One region of the Streptomyces sp. RFCAC02 genome, then DNA from elsewhere that is predicted to be linked to it. Evidence: riboswitches for the same ligand, from Rfam matches in the RefSeq annotation. Region 1 holds a riboswitch; the other holds the start of a gene.
What was found. A riboswitch is a leader RNA that binds a small molecule or an ion and turns the genes downstream of it on or off. The one in region 1 is predicted to bind ZMP and ZTP.

Region 1 (10,273 bases):
TTCATCACATGTCCCACCCTTCACGGTCGCATCACACCCGCACTTCTTCCACACCGGACGCGCGGTCGCGGCGGGGACGGGCGGGGGAAAGCTTAGTGCGGCGCCGGAAAACACCTCGGCACACGGCGACGCCGGGCAGCCACGGGGGGAGCCGCCCGGCGTCGTAACGTCGCTCCGACGGGGGATGCGGAGCGCTCTAGAAGTATGACATGCAATGCCCGTCCCAGCGCAGTGGAACGCGTCAATTCGCGCCGGGCCGCTACTGTTTCACGCCTTCCCGCCCCTCGCGCCCGCCCTCCGCGCGCCCCCGGAAGGGTCAGTTCCGGTTGTGCAGGTGCTCGTCGGCCGGCGGCAGGGCGGACCGTCCCGACGTGAGAAGTGCGGACGGGAGGGACGGCACGTTCTCCCGGCCGGCGTTCGCGACGACGACGGCGATGTACGGCAGCAGCGCGCCCGCCACCAGCGTGACGACCGCGACGGGCCTGCTCACGTTCCACAGCAGCACGGTCGCGATGACGGCGACGGTCCGGATCAGCATCGAGATCACGTACCGCCGCTGCCGTCCCCGCACATCGTCGGTCAGCCCCTGGCGGGCACCCGTGATCCGGTAGACCTCGCCGCCACCGGCCGGCTTCTTCCCTGTCCGCGTACGCATGTCACATCACCCGCGTCCACGGTACGCCTGCCGTCCGCGGCTCAGGACGCGACCCGGGCCAGCTTCCGCCCGGCCTTCAGGTACACGCCCCCGGGGGCACCGCCCGCGCGCTCGGCGACGATCTCGGCGAGGGGCCGCAGCGCGTCACCCTCGGCCAGGACCTCGGTCCGCTGCCCGCCGGCCTCCTCCACGACGAGCCGCAGCCCGTTCTGCTTGGCGAGCCGCCGCGCCGCCGACGCCGACGCCGCGAAGCCGAGGACGCCGGTCAGCACCGCCGTCACGGCCTCGGCGCCGTGGGCCGCGAGGGACACCTCGGGCAGCGCCTCGACCTCGGTGAAGCTCCGGCGCGAGAACTGCGCCGCGAACGCCTCGCGCGCCGCCATCGCCGTGTCCACGTCGTACAGGGCGGCCACGATCTCGCCGGCCAGGACCCGCTTCAGGTCCATCGGGTGCAGCGTCCCGTCGGCGATCCGCTGTGTGGTGAGCATCACCTCGGCGTCGGTCCACTCGGTGAGGGACCGCAGCCACGGGTCCATCAGCCGGTCCGGGATCGACATGGCCTTGCCGAACAGGTCGTCGGCGGACGCGGACAGGCCGATGTAGTTGCCCTTCGACTTGGACATCTTCGCGCCCGACCCGTCGGTGCCCTCGATCAGCGGCATGGTGACGACGAGCTGCGGACGCTGCCCGTAGATCTCCATGACGCGCCGCCCCATCTGGAGGTTGAGGAGCTGGTCGACGCCGCCGAGCTCCACGTCGCACTCGATCTCGGCCGAGTCGATCGCCATGGCGACCGGGTAGATCAGCTCCGACATCGACAGGCCGTGCCCGGCCTCCAGGCGGGTGCGGAAGTCCTCGCGCTGGAGCAGCGCGGACGCGGACACCTGCGACAGGATGCCGATGAGCCGGGGGAGCGTGATCCCGGCGAGCCACTCGCTGTTGTGCCGGAACCTGACCCGGTCGAAGTCGAAGAACGGCCGGACCTGCTCCCGGTACCCCGCGAGGTTGCGCGCGATGTCCTCGTCGGTGAGCGGCGGGCGCTCCGTCGACCGGCCGCTCGGGTCGCCGATCCGCGCCGTGATGTCGCCGATGATCAGCGTCACGTCGTGCCCCATCCGCTGGAAGCGGCTCAGCACGATCATCGGGACGGCGTGCCCGATGTGGACGTCGCTGCCGGTGGGGTCGATGCCGAGCTTGACGTGCAGGCCGCGCCCCTCGGCGCGGGCGGCGTCGATGCGCTCGGTGAGCGACTCGGCGGACGGCAGGATGTTCACGGCACCGGCGGCGACCAGCTCGGCCTGCTCGGCCGGCGGCAGGTCGGAGAGATCCAGATAACGCCGGGCGCTCGTCTCCGTCAGCAGCTCCCGCACGGTGGCGGCGGAGGAGAGGTCCTGCGTCAGCAGCGCGGTGGCGCGCTTCACGGAGTCGCCGAGGCGTGTCACGTTCGGTCCAGAGGGTCGTCGCGGATGGTGGGAACCCGCCCATCCTACGGTCGTCCGACGCCACCGGCCGTGCGCGGGTCGGGGCTCCCCCGCGGGCACCGCGCGGTTGACCCTGACGCAGGGGCAACCCCGCAGCATGGCCGGGCACGACGGGGAGCCGGACGAGAGAGGCGACAGAAGATGAGGCACTTCACGATCGACCACGACGGTGTCACGATCGCGGTCTCCCGCGGTGGCCGAGGGCGCCCGCTGGTCCTGTGTCCTGGGCTCAACACGACACAGGACGACCTGCGCGAACTGATCGGGCTCCTGCGGCGCGACCACGACGTGGTGACATTCGACCTCCGGGGCCACGGCCTGTCCTCGGCCGCCGACCGCTACTCGTTCGACGGGTTCCTGAGCGACCTCGGCGCCGTGCTGGCGAAGACGTCACGCCTCGCCCCGGCCTGGGAGGCGCCCCTGCTCGTGGGCTACTCCCTGGGCGCGGACCTGGCCGTGCACCATGCCGCCGCGCATCCCGGCGGCTTCGCGGGTCTCGTCCTCGTCGACGGGGCGAACCCGCTCCCCGAGCCGTTCATCACCGAGGCCGACACGGCGGCGTTCCGCGCCCTGGCCGAAGACCTGGCGACGCGGCAGACGACCGGGCACATCGGCAACGCCGCACGGCGGGTGCTGCTCACCGCCGAGGAGATCCACGCCCTGAACCTGGAGGTCGACGTGGTCCGCTCCTCGCTCCTCGACCGGTATCGTCGCATCGACCGGCCGATCACCATGATCATGTCCACCGCGATCGCCGGTGACAGCACCGAGGGGCGCGCTCCGCGGCACAACCGGCTCTGGCGCGCGGGCGCCGAACGCCTCGTCCGCGAGCGGCCGCACGTGTCCGCGACCTGGCTGGACGCCGACCACGGGCTCGTCCTCACGCACGCCCCGAAGATCGCGCGGATCATCGGGACCGCGTACCGTCCGGCCCGCTGAGCAGACACCGGGGGACCGAATCCATGCTGACCATCGGCGAGCTGGCGTCGTACGCCGGGGTGACGGTGCGCGCGGTGCGGCACTACCACGCCAGGGGGTTGCTGCCGGAGCCCGAGCGTGACCACGCCGGCTACCGGCGATACGACGCCGGAGCCGTCGTCGAACTCATCCGCATCCGCACCCTCGCCGGGGCGGGCGTCCCGCTGGCGCGCGTCCGGGAACTGCTGCGGGCCGGTGAGGAGGAGTTCGCCACGGCGGTCGCCTCGATCGACGAGCGGCTGCGGTCGGAGATCCGGGAACGGCAGCGCCTTCGCGAGCGGATCGCCCGCCTCGCCGCCGGGGACGGCCTGGCGCTGCCGCCGGAAGTGGTCGCGCATCTCGACCGGCTGCGGGCACTGGGCGTGGACGAGCGGATCGTCCGGGTGGAACGCGACGGTTGGATCCCGCTGGCCGCGCGCTCGCCCGAGCGGGTCGCGGAGTGGGTGGCGCGCAAGCGCGAGCAGATCGCCGACCCGCGGTTCGCCGGCTTCTACCGGACCCTGAGCCGTGCCCTCGACCGGCCCGACGACGATCCGCTGCTGGCCGACCTCGCCGACGAACTGGCCGCCCACCTCACGCAGATGGCCGACGAAGAGGGCGACGACTATGTCGACGACACCGGCGTCGAGCCGTCGTTCGCCCGGCTGATGGACGCGCTGGCCTTCGACGCCGTGCCACCGGCCCGCAGGCTCATCGAGCTGCTGGAGGAACGCGGCTGGTCCGGCTGGACCAGACTCCGGCGCGTGCGCTGACGGCGTCCCGGGCGCCGCGGTGCCCTCCTCCGGCCGCCCCGCGGCCCGCCGTCACCGGAGCCGGGGGCGCCGTGGATGATCGACATCAGGAGGGCGTGTGTGTCGGCGTCCGCCGCGGCCACCAGGCCGCGGGCGCCCTGTCCGACGGGGGCGCCGTCGATGCCGGTGACCACGCAGCCGGCCGCCCGGCACAGGGCGATGCCGGCGGCGAAGTGCACGCTTTCCGAGAGGTCGCCGCCGTCCGTGACGTACGCGGCGCGCCTGCCCGCAGCGACCCAGGCCAGCGCCAGCGACGTGGAGACGACCCGGGGCCGGAACCGTTCGATGAACACCGGATGGGCCAGCACGTCCGTGGCCCGGAACGCGGGCGCGCCGGGGAACGGCGGGTCCAGGTTCACGTCCACGAGCCGCGTGGCCGATGTGGGTGTCAGGGGCGCGTCGGCTCCGTCGCGCCGGACGCGGGCGCTTCGGCCGTCGGTCAGGAACACCTCGTCGGCGAAGGGGTCGGCGACCGCCGCGGGACCGCCGAGCAGCGCCACGTTGACCGCCACGCACAGCATGCCGGCGGCGTGGTTCAGCGTGCCGCACAACGGGTCCACCAGCCACTGGCGTTCGGCACCGGCGGCGCCCTGCCGTCCGCCCTCCTCGCCGAGCAGCGCGTCATCGGGCCTGGCGGCGCGGATGACACCCACGATCGCCCGCTCGGACTCGATGTCGGCGGCGGTCGCGAAGTCCCCTGCGCCCTTGTCGACGCGGGCGAGCCGTTCGCCGAACCCGGCACGCACGATGGCGGCGCCCGCGCGTGCGGCGGCCACGGCGAGTTCGGTGTCGTCGGGGTCCGAACCGGAATCGATCACACCGCGCAGACTAATGGCACGCACTCCTCAGCAGGGCGGACACGGGTGATCAGGCACTAGCATCGGCGTCGCCGCCGACCACTGGAGTTCGCCCTCATGTCACTGCCGCGTATCGGAGTCGTCGTCGTGACCATGGGCACGCGTCCGCGTGAACTGGAGGCCCTGCTCGCGTCGGTGGAGAAGCAGGACGTCGCGGCCGAGCGGGTCGTGCTGGTGGGGAACGCGACGCCGCTCACCGATGTCGCGACGGACGCCACGAAGGTCCCGCTGACGGACAACCTGGGCTGCCCCGGCGGCCGCAACGTCGCCCTGCGCCTGCTGCGGGACGCGGGCGATGTCGACGTCGTGGTCGAACTGGACGACGACGGCCTGCTCGTCGCCGACGACGTGTTCCGCACGGTCCGGCGGCTGTTCGCCGAGGACCCGCGGCTCGGCATCGTCGGGTTCAGGGTCGCCGACGAGCACGGCCACACGGAGCGCCGCTGGGTGCCGAGGCCCGGGGCCGCCGATCCGATGCGCGGCGGTGAGGTCACCGGTTTCCTGGGCGGGGGCCACGGCCTCTCGATGCCCATGCTCCGGCAGATCGGCCTGTGGCCGGGGGAGTTCTTCTTCGGCCACGAGGAGTCCGACCTCGCCTGGCGGGCGCTCGACGCGGGCTGGCGGATCCTGTACGAGCCGGACCTCGTCCTGCAGCACCCGAGGACGTCCCCCGCCCGGCACGCGGGCCACTACCGGTTCACCGCGCGGAACCGCGTCTGGCTGGCCCGGCGCCGCCTGCCGGCGGCCCTGGTCCCCGTCCACCTGGGCGTGTGGATCGTCCTCACCACGCTGCGGACGCGGTCGCCGGGCAGTCTGCGGGCGTGGTGGGGCGGCTTCTTCGAGGGCCTGCGGACACCGTGCGGCCCGCGCCGCCCGATGCGGTGGCGCACGGTCTGGCGCATGACCCGCCTGGGCCGCCCGCCGATCCTCTGACGTGCCGTGGGGCCGGCGGGCGGTCGCGGACGTCAGCGCGCCTGCACCCCCAGTTGGTGTGCGGCGGCCCGCACGGTCTGCGCGAGCAGGACCGCGATGGTCATCGGCCCGACCCCGCCGGGGACGGGAGTGATCAGGCCGGCCCGGGCGCGGGCGGTGTCGAAGTCGACGTCGCCGACGTTGCCCGCGTTGTACCCGGCGTCGATCACGACCGCGCCGGGCTTGATGTCCTCGCCGCGGATCAGCCGGGGCCGGCCCACGGCCGCGACGACGATGTCCGCCTCCCGGACGATCGCCGGCAGGTCCGCGGTGCGCGAGTGGCAGTACGTCACGGTGGCGTCCCCCGCGAGCAGCAGCATCCCGACCGGCCTGCCGAGGATCGCGCTGCGGCCGACCACCACGGCGCGCTTGCCCGCGAGGCCGACGTCGTACGCGTCGAGCAGCCGCATGATCCCGCCGGGCGTGCAGGACACGAACCCGGGAAGTCCGAAGCCCATCGCGGCGAAGGAGTGCATCGTGACCCCGTCGACGTCCTTCTCCGGGGCGATGGCCTCGAACGCCGCACGCTCGTCGATGTGCGGGCCGGCGGGATGCTGCATCAGGATGCCGTGCACGTCCGGATCGGCGGACAGATCCGCGATCGTCGCGACCAGTTCGGCCGTCGTGGTCGAGGCGGGCAGGGCGATGTGGCGCGACCCGATGCCGGCCTTGGCGCACCGGTTCCTCTTCATGCGGACATAGGTGACGGACGCGGGGTCCTCGCCCACCAGGACCGTCGCCAGGCAGGGGGCGGTTCCCGTGCGCCGGGTGATGTCGGCGGCCGCGGCGGTGGTCTCCTCGACGAGGCGCCGCGCGAGAGCGGTTCCGTCCATGAGCTGTGCGGGCATTCGTGTCTCCCGGGCATTGCTGACCACTCGCCCAGGCGCACCGGCATTCGGCATCTCGCCGGGCCGCTCCCCGGTGGTGCTCCACCTCAGCGCCAGTCACGGCCCGGGAAGCACTGTAGCCGTACGCGGAAAGGGCGGCGTACTCCGGCGTGGTGCCGGGGGTACGCCGCCCTGGGGCGGTGGCCGTGCGGCGGGGCGTGCCCGCGCCGTCACGGCGGTCACCTGGGGTCGCGGTTGAACACCGACTTCGACCAGAGGTAGCCGAGAAGGGTCAGCGCCAGGCTCCAGGCGATCGCGAGCCACCCGTTGTGGCCGATCTCGCTGCCGAGCAGCAGGCCGCGCAGGGACTCGATGACGGGGGTGAACGGCTGGTACTCGGCGACCGGCTGGAACCAGCCGGGCATCGCGTCGATCGGGACGAACGTGCTGGAGATCAGGGGCAGGAAGATCAGCGGCAGCGCGTTGTTGCTCGCCGCCTCGGCGTTGGGGCTGACCATGCCCATCCCGACGGCGATCCAGGTGAGGGCCGTGGCGAACAGGACGAGCAGTCCGAAGGCCGCGAGCCATTCCAGGACGGTGGCGTCGGTGGAGCGGAAGCCGATGGCGAAGGCGACCACACCGACGAAGACGACGCTCAGGACGGCCTGCAGGACGCTGCCGACGACGTGCCCGATGAGTATGGAGCCGCGGTGGATCGCCATGGTGCGGAAGCGGGCGATGATGCCCTCGGTCATGTCGTTGGAGATGGACACCGCGGTGCCGATCGTGGTGCTGCCGATGGTCATCAGCAGCAGGCCCGGCACGAGGAAGGCGACGTAGTCGGAGCGGTCCGCGTCGCCGCCGCCGATGCCCGTGCTCAGCACGTCCCCGAAGAGGTAGACGAAGAGCAGCAGGAGCATCACCGGGGTGAGCAGCAGGTTCAGGGTGAGGGACGGGTAGCGCCTGGCGTGCAGGAGATTGCGGCGCAGCATGGTGGAGGAGTCGCGCACGGCGAGGGAGAGGGTGCTCATCGGTCGTTCTCCTTGGGCTGGTCGCCGGTGAGGGCGAAGAACACGTCGTCGAGGTCGGGGGTGTGGACGGTCAGTTCGTCGGCCTCGACGCCGGCGGTGTCCAGCCGGTCGAGGAGGGCGCGCAGTTCGCGCTGCGTCCCGTCGGACGGGACGCGGAGGGTGAGTGCCTGGTCGTCGAGGGACGTGGTGTCCAGGACGTCGGCCGCGGAGCGGTAGGCGGCCGGGTCCGTGAAGCGGAGGCGGATGTGGCCGCCGGGGACGATGCGCTTCAGCTCGTCCGCGGTGCCCTCGGCGGCGATGGTGCCGTTGTGGAGGACGGCGATGCGGTCGGCGAGTTCGTCGGCCTCCTCCAGGTACTGGGTGGTGAGGAAGACCGTGACGCCGCCGGTGACGAGTTCGCGGATGATGCCCCACATCGAGTGCCGGGAGCGGGGGTCGAGCCCCGTGGTGGGCTCGTCGAGGAAGATGATGCGCGGGTCGCCGACGAGCGTCATGGCGATGTCGAGGCGGCGCTTCATGCCGCCGGAGTAGGTGGAGGCGGGCTTCTTCGCCGCGTCGGCGAGGTCGAACCGTTCCAGGAGTTCGGCGCTGACCCGCCGGCCCTCGCGCTCGGACAGGTGCTGCAGGTCCGCCATCAGGAGCATGTTCTCCTCGCCGGTGATCAGCCCGTCGACGGCCGAGAACTGGCCGGTGACACCGATCGCGGAGCGGACGGACTACGGGTCGGCGGCGATGTCGTGCCCGCCGACGCGGACCTCGCCGGCGTCGGGGCGGATCAGGGTGGAGAGGATCTTCACGGCGGTGGTCTTGCCCGCGCCGTTCGGGCCGAGCAGGGAGAAGATCGTTCCTTCGGGGACGGTCAGGTCGACGCCGTCGAGCACGGTGTGGTCGCCGTAGGACTTGCGCAGACCGCTTGCCGCGATGGCCGGGGTGGTCATGGTGGATGCTCCTCGGAAGCTGTCGGTCACAGGCTGCGGGCGACGATGTCGCCGTGGGCGGTGGTCGCGTGGATGGTCAGGCCGGCGGCGGCGCCGTCGGCGTTCTTGAGCGAGTTCTCGATGCGGCCGTAGCCGGTGCCGGCGTCCAGGGAGGCGGAGACCCCGGCGGCGGCGCCGATCGTGATGCCGCCCTGCTCGGTGCGGAGGGTCACCGTGCCGCGCACGGCCTCGGCGACGGTGATGTCGCCCTTCTGCGTGCTGATCTCGCCGGGACCGGTGAGGCGGCCGACCGAGATGTCGCCCGCGCTGAGGGTGATACGGGCGCCGGCGGCCTCGTCGAGTTCGACCGAGCCCCGCGCGCTCTCCAGGGAGACCTCGCCGAGACGGCCGCTGGCGCGGAGTTCGGTGTCGGCCGTCGCGACCCGGACCGACGAGCCGGCGGGGAGGTGGACCGTCACCTCGACGGATCCGGAGGCGCCGAACATCTGGTTCCTGGCCTCCGGGGCCTCGATCCGCAGGACGCCGTCGGCGAGGGAGACCGTGGTCTGCTCCGCGGCCTTCGTGTCGCGGCCCTTGGAGGCGTCCGCCGGCAGGACCCCGACCGTGGTGTCGGCGCGGTCGGCGGCGATGAACCGGACGCGCCCGGCGGGGATGTCGAGGACGGTGGAGATGGGGGCGGGGGTGGTGAAGGTCTGCATCGTTCTCTTCCTTCGGCTCGTTGTTTCCGACGACGCAAAAGCTACGTTGCATTCACGGATCCCGCAACGCTTGCGTTGCATCAAAACTCAATCACCGCAGGTCAGATGGCAGAATTCGTTGCAACGAGAATGTCGCTTAACGCAACGAAGTGGCTTGGGTCGTTGCAATCTAACGGTGAGTGGTCGGTATGCTGCGGTGACGTACCGACGATGGAGGAGGCCCGGATGCCGGGAGGCAGGCTCACACAGCAGGAACGCCAGCAGATCGCGTCCGGACTGGCGGACGGCCTCGCGTACGCGGAGATCGCCAGGCGTCTGGACCGCCCGACGTCGACGGTCACGCGCGAGGTGACGCGCAACGGCGGCCCGGCCGGCTACCGGGCCGACCTGGCCCACCGCACCGCCGAGCGCCGCGTCAAGCGCCGCAGGCAGGCCGTGCCCCGGGCGCAGCAGGCACCCGAGCAGTCCCACGGGCGTGACGCCGAGGCCGTGCGCGAGTTCGAGGAACTGTTCACCACCGTCCTCATGGCCTCGGGGCTGCCCAAGATGATGGCCAGGGTGCTGGCCGGCCTCACCCTCGCCGACGCCGGGAGCTGCACGGCGGCCGAACTCGTCCGGCATCTCCAGGTCAGCCCGGCCTCGGTGTCGAAGGCGGTCGCGTACCTGGAGGAGCAGCACCTCATCCGCCGCGACCAGGACGAACGCCGCCGCGACCACTACGTCGTCGACGACGACGTCTGGTACCAGTCGCTGACGGCCAGCGCGCGGGCTTCGGCCGAGCTGGTGGCGATCGCACGGCAGGGCGTCGCCGTCTTCGGCCTCGGGACCCCGGCCGGCGACCGCCTGGACGGCATCGCCCGCTTCAACGACTTCGTGACCGACATCCTCATCCGCGCCACGGAAGAGGCCCGCGAACTGTTCGGCAGGGACACCGGAACACCTCCGGACACCGCCCCCACCGACCCGGACCCCGCCACCGGATAACCGACCGCCCGCTGCCCGTTCGGGGGAGCGGACCATCGGGGAAGACGTCCGATGAAGGTCC
Region 2 (10,273 bases), 4.6 Mb from region 1:
GGGTGCGGCGGGAGATCCCGCCGGGGCGATCGCCGACCTGGAGGCGCTGCTCGACGACTCCGTGCGCGTGCTCGGCCCTCACCATATCGACGTCTCCGCAGCGCGCTTCGACCTCGGTCTGAGACGCAGCGAGGCGGGCCATCCGGCGGGGCCGATGGCCGCGATCGAGCAAGCGGCGGCCGGCATGGAACAGCTCCTCGGCGCGGGCCACCCGCTCACCATCACCCACCGCGTCCTGATCGCGGCGTGGAAGACCGCCCTGCTGGAGAGTGACCCGGCCGGGGCCGCCGCCGCCATGGAGGAACTGCTTCCCGAGCTGGTGGCCGCCGCGGGTCCGGACGACCCGGGGGTCCTCATGCAGCGCCGCATGCTGGCGGGGATCAGAGGCGCCATCGGTGATCCCGCCGCGGCGGCGCGCGAGTTCGCCGGTCTGCTGGCCGACTTCGTACGCGTGCTGGGTCCCGAGCATCCGCAGACCTTCGCCGTACGGGCCGACCTGGCCGACTGGCGGAGCGAGGCCGATGCCCCGGACGGAGCCGTCCCGGAGGCCGAGGACGTGCTCGGCGCCTGCAGGCGTGTGCTGGGGCCGACGCATCCGGAGACGCTGCACGCCCTGCAGGTGGTCGCGAAGAACCGGCGCGCGGCGGGTGACACGGCGGGGGCCGCGGCGGCCTACGAGGACTTGATCGACGTGCGGCGGCGGGTTCTGGGTCCTGACCATCCCGAGACCCTGCGCGCCCGCGGCACCCTGGCCGACCTGCGGAGCGAGGACGCGGACCCGGCCGATGCGGTCGCGGACCACGAGGAGCTGTTCGCCGACCACCTGCGGGTACTCGGTCCGGAGCATCCGAGGACACTCGATGTGCGCGGCCGAGTGCTCACCGCGCGGGGAGAGGCCGGAGATCCGGCGGGGGCGGCCGCTGCGTACGGGGAGCTGTTGCAGGACTACCAGCGGCTGCTCGGGCCTGACCACATGGAGACCCTTGTCGCTCGCACCACTTACGCGGGGCTGCTCGCACAGGCGAAGGAATACGCGCGTTCGGCCGCGACGTACGAGCGGGTGCTGACCGCGGGCCGGCGGATCTGGAGTCCCGAGCACTTCGCCACCCTGATGATCCGGGGATGCCTGGCCGAGATGCGGAGCCATGTCGACGGCGATCCGGCGTCGGGGCTTCCCGCGTTCGACGCGTTGCTGGCGGACTGTGTGCGGGCACTGGGGCCGGATCACTACGTCACGGACGCCACGCGTGCGTACATCGCGGGGCTGCGGGAACGGGACGCGACCGGGGCCGAGGGGGAGGCCGTCACGTTCCACGGCCTGCTGGAGAGCCGGGGGAAGGCCGCGCGTGCCGCAGGCGGCGACTCCGAGCACGTTCATCACTCTCCGGAGTGAAAAACGAGCGAAGCGTTGCGCACGGTGACGATGGTGGCTACGTTGGTCACCGTAAGTGATGTAGCAGGAAGGGGACCGCGCCATGGGCAGCACTGCGGGGATCAACACACGGGCCGGCGGCGGCCGGGGCGGTGGCTCAGGCGTCGCGCAGGGCCTGCCGGCACAGCCGGTCGGCCGCCCGCGTCGTCTCGGGCAGCCGGTAGCCGAGCGTCGTGAGGTGCAGGGTGTGGGCGCACGCGTCGGCGAGCGTCGTGCGGTGCCCGGCGGACACGAAGACGGGCTTCACCCCGTCTCTGGTGCGCAGGGCGCGGCCGACCTCCTCGTCACCGTCCAGCAGCGGAGCCGCGTCACCGCGCCGTGGCCCCGGTGGCCCGTACCGGAAGAGGAACGGGGTCTTCGCCACCCCGATCGCGGGCAACCCCGTGAGGACCCCCAGGTGGCAGGCGAGCCCGAAACGCCGTGGATGCGCGACACCGTAACCGTCGCAGACCACGAGGTCGGGAGTGTGCCGCAGGGCACCCAGGGCGTCCAGGACGGCGGGCAGTTCGCGGAAGGCGAGCAGGCCCGGCAGATAGGGGAACGGGACGGCCCGCGCCGCCGTGGCGCTCTCGACCACGGTGAGGGTCACCGCGTCGAGGACCACGGCGGCGGCCACCACGAGGTCCCTGCCGTCGTCGTAGGCGACGTCCACCCCGGCCACGAGGGTGCCGGCCAGCCCGGGAGCCGGTCCGGACGAGTCGAGGACGGTGGCCTCGCGCAGCCTCAGCTGCACGGCCACGGCCTCGTCCTCGCCGGCCGGAGTGGTGTGCTGCAAGGGAGACACGCCGCTCAGCTCAGGTCGATACCCGGGTACAGCGGGTGCTTGGCGAGAAGGTCCGCGGCGCGGTCGGCGACCTGCTCGGCGACCCCCTCCTCCAGCACATAGGTCGCCTTGGAGGCGGCACCGCTCTTGGCCGTGCCGGGCTTCGTGCGCGAGAGCACGGTGTCGATGAGAGCGGCGACCTCGTCCATGCCATCGGTGGTCAGGCCCCGGGTCGTGAGCGCCGGCGTGCCGATGCGGATGCCCGAGGTGTACCAGGCGCCGTTCGGGTCGCGCGGGATGGCGTTGCGGTTGGTCACGATGCCGGCGTCGAGGAGGGCCGCCTCCGCCTGGCGCCCGGTGAGCCCGTAGCCGGACACGTCGATCAGGCACAGGTGGTTGTCGGTGCCGCCGGTGACCAGGCGCGCGCCGCGCCGCATCAGCCCCTCGGCGAGGGCGCGGGCGTTGTCCACGACGCGCTGCGCGTAGTCCTGGAACTCCGGCTGCCGCGCCTCCGCGAGGGCCACGGCCTTCGCCGCCATGACGTGCGGCAGCGGACCGCCGAGCACCATCGGGCAGCCGCGGTCCACCTGGTCCGCGAGGGAGTCGTCGCACAGCACCATGCCACCGCGCGGGCCGCGCAGGGACTTGTGGGTCGTGGTGGTGACGATCTGGGCGTGCGGCACCGGGTCGAAGTCACCGGTGAGGACCTTGCCCGCCACCAGGCCGGCGAAGTGGGCCATGTCCACCATGAGCGTGGCCCCCACCTCGTCGGCGATCTCCCGCATGATGCGGAAGTTGACCCGGCGCGGGTAGGCGGAGTACCCGGCGATGAGGATCAGCGGACGGAACTCGCGCGCCGCCTCGCGCACCCGGTCGTAGTCGAGGAGCCCCGTCTCCGGGTCCGTGCCGTACGACCGCTGGTCGAACATCTTCCCGGAGATGTTGGGCCGGAAGCCGTGCGTCAGGTGACCGCCCGCGTCCAGGGACATGCCGAGCATGCGCTGGTTGCCCAGCTCGCGGCGGAGCGCGGACCAGTCGGCCTCGGTCAGGTCGTTGACCTGCCGGACACCGGCGCGCTCCAGCGCCGGGCTCTCCACCCGGGCGGCGAGAACGGCCCAGAACGCCACGAGGTTCGCGTCGATGCCGGAGTGCGGCTGGACGTAGGCGTGCCGGGCGCCGAACAGCTCGCGCGCGTGCTCGGCGGCCACCGACTCGACGGTGTCGACGTTCCGGCAGCCCGCGTAGAAGCGGCGGCCGACGGTGCCCTCGGCGTACTTGTCGCTCATCCAGTTGCCCATGGTGAGGAGCACCGCCGGGGAGGCGTAGTTCTCACTGGCGATGAGCTTGAGCGAGGCACGCTGGTCCTCGATCTCGCGGCCGATGGCGTCGGCGATCCTCGGCTCGACACCGCGGATCACGTCCAGGCTGCTGCGGAACGCCGTGGACGCCGTGGCGGATGTCGTGGAATCTGCGGTCACTGCGGGGCCTCCAGAGGTGAGTCGCGACGGCCCAGGCGCACGGCTCCTCATCGCTCGGCGGGGGCCGCTCCCCGATGGTTGTCCATCTTCGACGCGCCAGTCACGGCCCGCAGCGAGGGTAGCATCGCGTGCCCCGCGGGACGGCGGCCGAGGTCGCGGATGGGACGCCGCGGGTGCACGGTGGAGGAGCGGTGTCGGTGACGACAGCTTCCGGGAGGCCATCGTGAGCGAACACATCTACCGGGTGACGGAGATCGTCGGGTCGTCCACCGAGAGTGTGGACGACGCCGTCCGCAACGCGGTCGACCGCGCGTCCCGCACCCTGCGGATGCTGGAGTGGTTCGAGGTGACGCAGGTGCGCGGGCACATCGAGGACGGGCGCGTGGCGCACTTCCAGGTGGGCCTGAAAGTCGGTTTCCGTCTGGAGGACGAGGCGGAAGCCTGACGTGCCGGCGGACGGCGTCAGGCGCCGAGGGCGGCCCGGGTGGGCGGGTCGGCCCCCGGCCGGGTGCACGTGATCGCGGCGGCCCTCGCGCACCGCGTGAGCACGGCCGTCAGGGCCTCCGGCCCCCGTGGCGGGCCGCCCTGCTCGGCGACCGCGTCGAGCAGGGCCGCCTGGAACGTGTCGCCGGCGCCCACCGTGTCCACGACGCGGACCCGCGGCGCCGCCACGCGCACCTCGTCCGCCGCCGTGACGCCGATCGCGCCCTCCGCGCCGAGCGTGACGGCGACGAGCCGGGGTCCCTCGGCGAGCAGCTCCCGCGCGGCGTCCGCGGGCGCGAGGCCGGGGAACAGCCACGCCAGGTCCTCCTCGCTGGCCTTGAGCACGTCCGCCGAACCGGCGAGATCGCGGCACGCCGCGCGGTAGGCGTCCCGGTCCGGCTGGACGGCGGGCCGCACGTTCAGGTCGGCGACGACCGTCGTGCCGCCGCGCCGCAGGGTGCGGCACAGCTCCCGCACCCGGTCGGCACCCGGCTGGACCACGACGGCGAGCGAACCGGTGTGGAGCACCGCGGTGTCACCGGGCACGGACAGTTCCCGCGGGTCCCAGCCCCCCAGGAAGTCGTAGGTCGCACCGCCGTCCCCGTCCAGGTGTGCCAGGGCGAGCAGTGTGCGGTCGGTGCCCGACGGCACGCGCCGCACGTCCACGCCGATGCCCGCCAGGTGCTCGGCCACCACGACGCCGGGCGCGTCGTCGCCCCACGCCGTGAGGAGCGTGACCGGGCGGCCGAGACGGTGCAGGCCGACCGCGACATTGGCGGGGCTGCCGCCCGGGACGGCGCGGAGTTCCGTTTCGCCCGCACGCCACAGGAGATCCACCAGGACCTCGCCGACGACTGTGACCCGGCTCCCGGACCCGCTCACGGAACCACCCCGATCCTTCCTCATCACTCCCGCGCGACACCGCGGGCCGATCGCACGATACTTGCCGCACTCTCCCCCGGACTCGACGAGGAGTGACGCAGCGATGACCGAGGACAGCGCGCGCACCGCAGGGGACGGACCGGCCGGGCGCATGCGCGCCGGCGTCACGCCGGCCCCCGACGGCGTGCCGATCGCCACCTACACCTGGCTCCCCTCCGCGGCGCCGCCCCGCGCCTGGGTGCAGATCGTGCACGGCGCGGCCGAGCACGCCCGGCGCTACGACCGGTTCGCCCGCGGGCTCGCCGCCCGCGGTTACGCGGTCGTGGCGTCCGACCACCGCGGTCACGGCGCGACCGCGCCCCGCACCGGCGGCCGGGGCGTCGTGGGCGACTCCGGATGGCGGGCCGTCGTCACCGACCTCGCGGCCGTCGCGGCCCGCGCCCGCGCGGACCTGCCGGGCGTTCCCCTGGTGATGCTCGGCCACAGCATGGGGTCCCAGCTCGCCAGGGACTTCGCACAGACGTACGGCGATACGCTCGCGGGGCTCATCCTGTCGGGGACCTTCCGCTCCCTGCCGGGCTGCGAGACGGAAGGGGCGATCCAGCGGCTCCGGGAGGAGATCGAGGTCGGGGGCCGGTCGGCCGCATCGTCGTTCGTCGGCGACCTGTTCGCGTCCTTCAACGCCCCTTACGCGCACCGGACCGGCTTCGAGTGGCTGTCGCGCGACGAGGCCGAGGTGGACCGGTACGTCGCCGACGAGGACTGCGGTTTCCCGTTCAGTGCGGGCCTCGCCCTCGACTGGGTGCTGGGTGTGCGGACGATCAACGACCCGGCCCGCCAGGCACGCGTGCCCCCCGGCCTGCCCGTGCACATGGCGGTGGGCGACCAGGACCCGTGCCACAGCGGCATGACCCTGGTCTACGAACTGCTGGAGGACTTCCGCTACGCGGGCACACGCGACCTGACGTGGCGGGCCTACCCGGGCGCCCGCCACGAGATCCTCAACGAGACCAACAGCGCCGAGGTCGAGGAGGACCTCATCGCCTGGCTGGACGCCCACGTGCCGGGATGACCCCGCGCCCGGCCGGCGTGGAGATCAGTCCGTCTCCTCGTCCTTCAGGCTGTCGAGCAGGCGGAGCTGATCGAGGAACACCCCGGTCTTCCGGTGGGGTTCCGCGGTCGCGCACAGGCTGTCCATGACGGCGAGGTAGTCCTCGACGTCATCGCGCTTGTCCAGGTACAGGGCGCTGTTGAGCTGTTCGAGATAGACGATGTCCGGCAGGTCGGGCTCGGAGAACCGCAGGATGGTGACCGGCCCGCCCGCCGCCGCGAGACCGCCCATGCGGAACGGCGCGATCTGCAGGGTGATGTTCGGCTGGTCCGCGACCTCGCGGAGGTGGCGGAGCTGCTCCCGCATCGCCCGCTTGCCGCCGAGGGGACGCCGCAGCGCCGCCTCGTCCACCACGGCCCAGAGCTTCGGCGCGTCCTCCTTGAAGAGGAGGTTCTGCCGCTCCATGCGCAGTTCGAGCCGGCGCTCGATCTCGCGCTCGCCGGCGCGGGGATGGCCGAGGCGGATGCACGCCCTGGCGTAGTCGGGGGTCTGGAGGAGCCCCGGGACGAACTGCACCTCATAGGTGCGGATGACCGACGCCGCCTCCTCGAGACCGATGAGCGTCTCGAACCAGCTCGGCAGGACGTCGTTGTACTTCTGCCACCAGCCGGGCGTGCCGGCCTGCCGGGCGAGCGCGATGAGCTGGCCGCGACGCGGCTCGTCGTCCACTCCGTAGAGCGTCAGGAGGTCGGCGACATCGCGCTCCTTCGCGCCCACCCGGCCCAGTTCGAGGCGGCTGATCTTCGCGTGCGAGGCACGGATGGCCTCCCCGGCCGCCTCCCTGCTGATGTGGCACTCCTCGCGGAGGCGGCGCAGGTGGGTGCCGAGGACGATCCGCAGGACCGTCGGGCCACCCCTCGGGCGGGCGAGGAGGTCCCGCACGGAAGAGGCCTGACCTGGCTGAACTGGCGCCATGAGCGTTGTCCCCTGAGTGTTGAATTCGCGCCCAGTGTTGCACTGTTCGAGCCGGGCGTACAGTTGCTCCCGGGCAACTCAGGGCGTAACGGTCAGCCCCGGTCCACGAGGTCGTCGAAGTCGCCGTCCTTCGCGCCGAGGACGAACGCCGTCATCTCCGCGCGGGTGTAGATGAGCGCCGGCCCCTGGGGGTCCCGGGAGTTGCGCACGGCGACATCCCCGCCGGGCAGGGCCGCGACCTCGACGCAGTTGCCGTTCGGGTTGCTGCGTGCGCTCTTGCGCCAGGCGGCACCCTCGATCCGGCCGGCCGGCACACCGTTGACGAGCTGCGGCATATGCACTCCTACCTTCCGTCGACACGACCGCCGCCCGCACAGCGGGCGGACGGCCACTGCGTGGATTCTGCCCCAACTCCCGGCGTTCTTGCATCTGTTCTTGCAGATGTTCTTGCATCCGTCCTTGCAGGCGTTCTTGCATTCGTTCTTTACGATGTACTTGCAGCGATACGCTGTGTGGGTTGAGGATGGACTTAGCGGAGCCGCCGCCCCAGGGCGGTCCCAGCACGTCGCGGAGGTCGTCATGCCAGCTCTTCCGTTCGCAGCAACGGCGCCCCACGTGATGGCACCAGCTCCCAGAGGGGTCGTGGACGCGGCAGGCTTCGTGACCTTCCCGCTGGCCTGTACCGCCGGTTCGGCCGGTGAGGCGCGCCGCCTGACGTCACGCACCCTGCGCGGCTGGGGGCTCGGATCCCTGGTCGACGACGCCTCGGTGATCGTCTCCGAGCTGGTGACGAACGCCGTCCGCTACGGCCGCCCGGTGAGCGTCGGCCACCGCCCGATGCCCCCGGCGACGGTGGACCAGCCGTTCCTCCTCAGCCTGGTCCACTGCGAACAGGCGGTCCTGTGCGCCGTCTTCGACCCCGGCCGCGACGCCCCCCGCCTCAAGGAGCCCGACTTCCTGCGCGAATCGGGCCGCGGGCTGCATGTCCTCGCCTCTCTCGCCGCGAACTGGGGCTGGACCACACCGGACCGCCACGGCAAGGCCGTGTGGGCGCTGCTCTCGGAGCAGCCGGCCGACGACAACGGCACCGGCCCGGCGCAGGACGACCCCGAGTGGGACCCGTTGACCCGCCTCCTGCTGCTCCTGGAACTGCTCAGCGGCCCGTCCTGGCTGAAGGCGCTGGGTACGTCCTCCTCCGAGCTGGCGAGCTGACCGGCACAGGGAGGGAATCGCGGCGCGGACACCACGCGGGACTTGGTATGGTTGCCCATGTCACCGCGACCCCACAGGTCGCGCGCACACCTCGTCCGGGTGGCGGAATGGCAGACGCGCTAGCTTGAGGTGCTAGTGCCCGTTTAAGGGCGTGGGGGTTCAAGTCCCCCCTCGGACACTCACTGAAAACCCCAGTCGACCTGGGGTTTTTCTGCTGCCAGGGGCTCTCCGAGGTCCCGTAAGAGCACGGACAGCGCGCAAGCCCCGCCACGAGCGGGGCACCCTCTCCCCCGCCCGTGGCGACGAGCACCCTGCTCGGACGGCCGCGTCCAGGACCGGGCGGGTCCCATTGGGGGCGTACGCCCCCTGGGTACCGCGCCGCGGCTTGCCGCTCAGTGCCCTTGCACGCGCTGCAGGGCAGCAGTATGCACGAACCACTCCAACACGGCACAGATCTGCTCACTGTGCCGTGCGAAGACGGACAGCGGGAACGATGGCCGCAGTTCCAGCTTGCCCTCGACGAGGTTGATGCCCTCGACCTCATTGAGGCGGTGCATCAGCTCACGCCGCTGCTCGACGTCATCGAACGGGCTGCGCCTCTTCAAATGCTGGAAGACAACCTCGACCGTGCCCGACACCGGGTAGACGGCCATCGGCCACAGCGCGTTCGGCCGCCCGGTGAGTGCCACCCCGAGTGTCGGGAAACAACTCGTCTCCTCATGGCGGCCGCATTCGCGGTGGCCGCCCTGCCGCTCCCAGAACTCGAGCATCGCGAGGACACCGTCGGCCGCCTCGGCCTGGTTCTCCTTGAGCTGGGCCTCGAATCGGTGCGCCGCTGCGGCCCGTTCCGGGTCCGGGAGTGCGGGGTGGGCAGCGTCATGGGGGACGTCCCGGCCGATCAGGGTGGCGAGTTCCGCGGCCACCAGCCGGTGGGAGCGGTGAGCACGTCCTGCTGGGCCGAAGGCGATTCCCTGGTCCGCCAGGAGCTGTGCGGGGTCATCCGTCCTGCCGTCCGGCCGGCGGAAGCCCGACGGGACACGCCCGTCCGCCGTGAGAACACGGTAGGCCGCGATGACACCCGGTGACGCGGCGAGGTGATTGCCGACGGCCACGGCGTGAGTACCGATGAGCTCGGCGATATCGCCGAAGGTGGTCCAGGTCCCGCTCGGCATGGCGACGAGGGCTGCCCGAAGATCGGCCCAGCCGTGCCACTCCTCACCCGTCGCACGGACCACTCCCACGGGCCCCGGCCACAGGCGGACCGCACGGTCGGTGAGCCTGTCGGCGCGGTCGAGGATCTCCGCCTTGCCCCAGCGGCTCGCAGCGGCGATCTCCTGGTTCATCCGCAGGGCGCTTGAATCGAGGATCTCCTGCTTGCGGCGGAAAGGATGGTTGGAGAGCTTGCTGTTCTCTCCCGTGAGCGTGAGGTTGCCCAGAGTGTGGACCAGTGCGTCGTGAAGCTCCTGCGGGGTCTGCCCCTCGTCCGTCTCCTCACCCAGCAGGTCGTACCAGGACTGTGCGGGGTGCTGAGGAAGGACGTGTTCGACCGTGAGTCGCGCCGCCTCGAAGTCCACCGGCTCACTCGCGCCGTAGCTCTCCTCCAGTCGGCGCAGCACATGCCGGCGGTGACCCGGCTGCCCTCCCCAGTAGAAGGGCTTGTGACGGACCGCGTCCCTCAGTTCCTCATCCGTCGGCCAGTTGCGGCGGCGTCCGGAGAGGAAGCGGCGCACGGCCTCGGCCGCGGAGCGGTCGCGCTCCAACTCCCTGGGGGCCTCCATGAAGATCCGGTTCAGATTGTTCGTCGGAACCTGACAGATCATTCGGCGGACGAGGTACGACTCGGCGAACTCCAGGGCCTGCGCGGCCTCGTCCGGATCGGTCGTCCCCTCGTCGACCAGGGTGAGCAGGTGAAGCGCCAGGGGGTAGTGGATGCGTCCGCCCCACGCGTCGAGCCGCCGGAGGGCCGCGCGCAAACGCGGAACGGGCTCGCGCTCCGG

Region 2: linked by a shared signal. The riboswitch ahead of EMA09_RS25400 (glycine hydroxymethyltransferase) and the one ahead of EMA09_RS03920 (bifunctional 5,10-methylenetetrahydrofolate dehydrogenase/5,10-methenyltetrahydrofolate cyclohydrolase) in region 1 are both predicted to bind ZMP and ZTP.

Annotation. Positions count from the first base shown of each region.
Region 1 covers NZ_SAUH01000001.1:879,615-889,887, reverse strand. The annotation lists gene EMA09_RS03955 (hypothetical protein) at 1-5, opposite strand, end outside; gene EMA09_RS03950 (DUF3099 domain-containing protein) at 317-655, opposite strand; gene tyrS (tyrosine--tRNA ligase) at 697-2,097, opposite strand; gene EMA09_RS03940 (alpha/beta fold hydrolase) at 2,278-3,075, shown strand; gene EMA09_RS03935 (MerR family transcriptional regulator) at 3,099-3,866, shown strand; partial or broken gene EMA09_RS03930 (inositol monophosphatase family protein) at 3,941-4,723, opposite strand; gene EMA09_RS03925 (glycosyltransferase) at 4,820-5,695, shown strand; gene EMA09_RS03920 (bifunctional 5,10-methylenetetrahydrofolate dehydrogenase/5,10-methenyltetrahydrofolate cyclohydrolase) at 5,728-6,582, opposite strand; ZMP/ZTP riboswitch at 6,605-6,692, opposite strand; gene EMA09_RS03915 (ABC transporter permease) at 6,801-7,592, opposite strand; partial or broken gene EMA09_RS03910 (ATP-binding cassette domain-containing protein) at 7,589-8,530, opposite strand; gene EMA09_RS03905 (DUF4097 family beta strand repeat-containing protein) at 8,557-9,228, opposite strand; gene EMA09_RS03900 (helix-turn-helix domain-containing protein) at 9,454-10,212, shown strand.
Region 2 covers NZ_SAUH01000001.1:5,484,365-5,494,637, reverse strand. The annotation lists gene EMA09_RS25410 (tetratricopeptide repeat protein) at 1-1,393, shown strand, start outside; gene EMA09_RS25405 (endonuclease V) at 1,530-2,216, opposite strand; gene EMA09_RS25400 (glycine hydroxymethyltransferase) at 2,222-3,673, opposite strand; ZMP/ZTP riboswitch at 3,696-3,787, opposite strand; gene EMA09_RS25395 (dodecin) at 3,897-4,118, shown strand; gene EMA09_RS25390 (carbohydrate kinase) at 4,136-5,038, opposite strand; gene EMA09_RS25385 (alpha/beta hydrolase) at 5,190-6,110, shown strand; gene EMA09_RS25380 (helix-turn-helix transcriptional regulator) at 6,135-7,064, opposite strand; gene EMA09_RS25375 (DUF397 domain-containing protein) at 7,157-7,399, opposite strand; gene EMA09_RS25370 (ATP-binding protein) at 7,707-8,276, shown strand; tRNA gene EMA09_RS25365 (tRNA-Leu) at 8,370-8,454, shown strand; gene EMA09_RS28530 (DUF1524 domain-containing protein) at 8,669-10,249, opposite strand.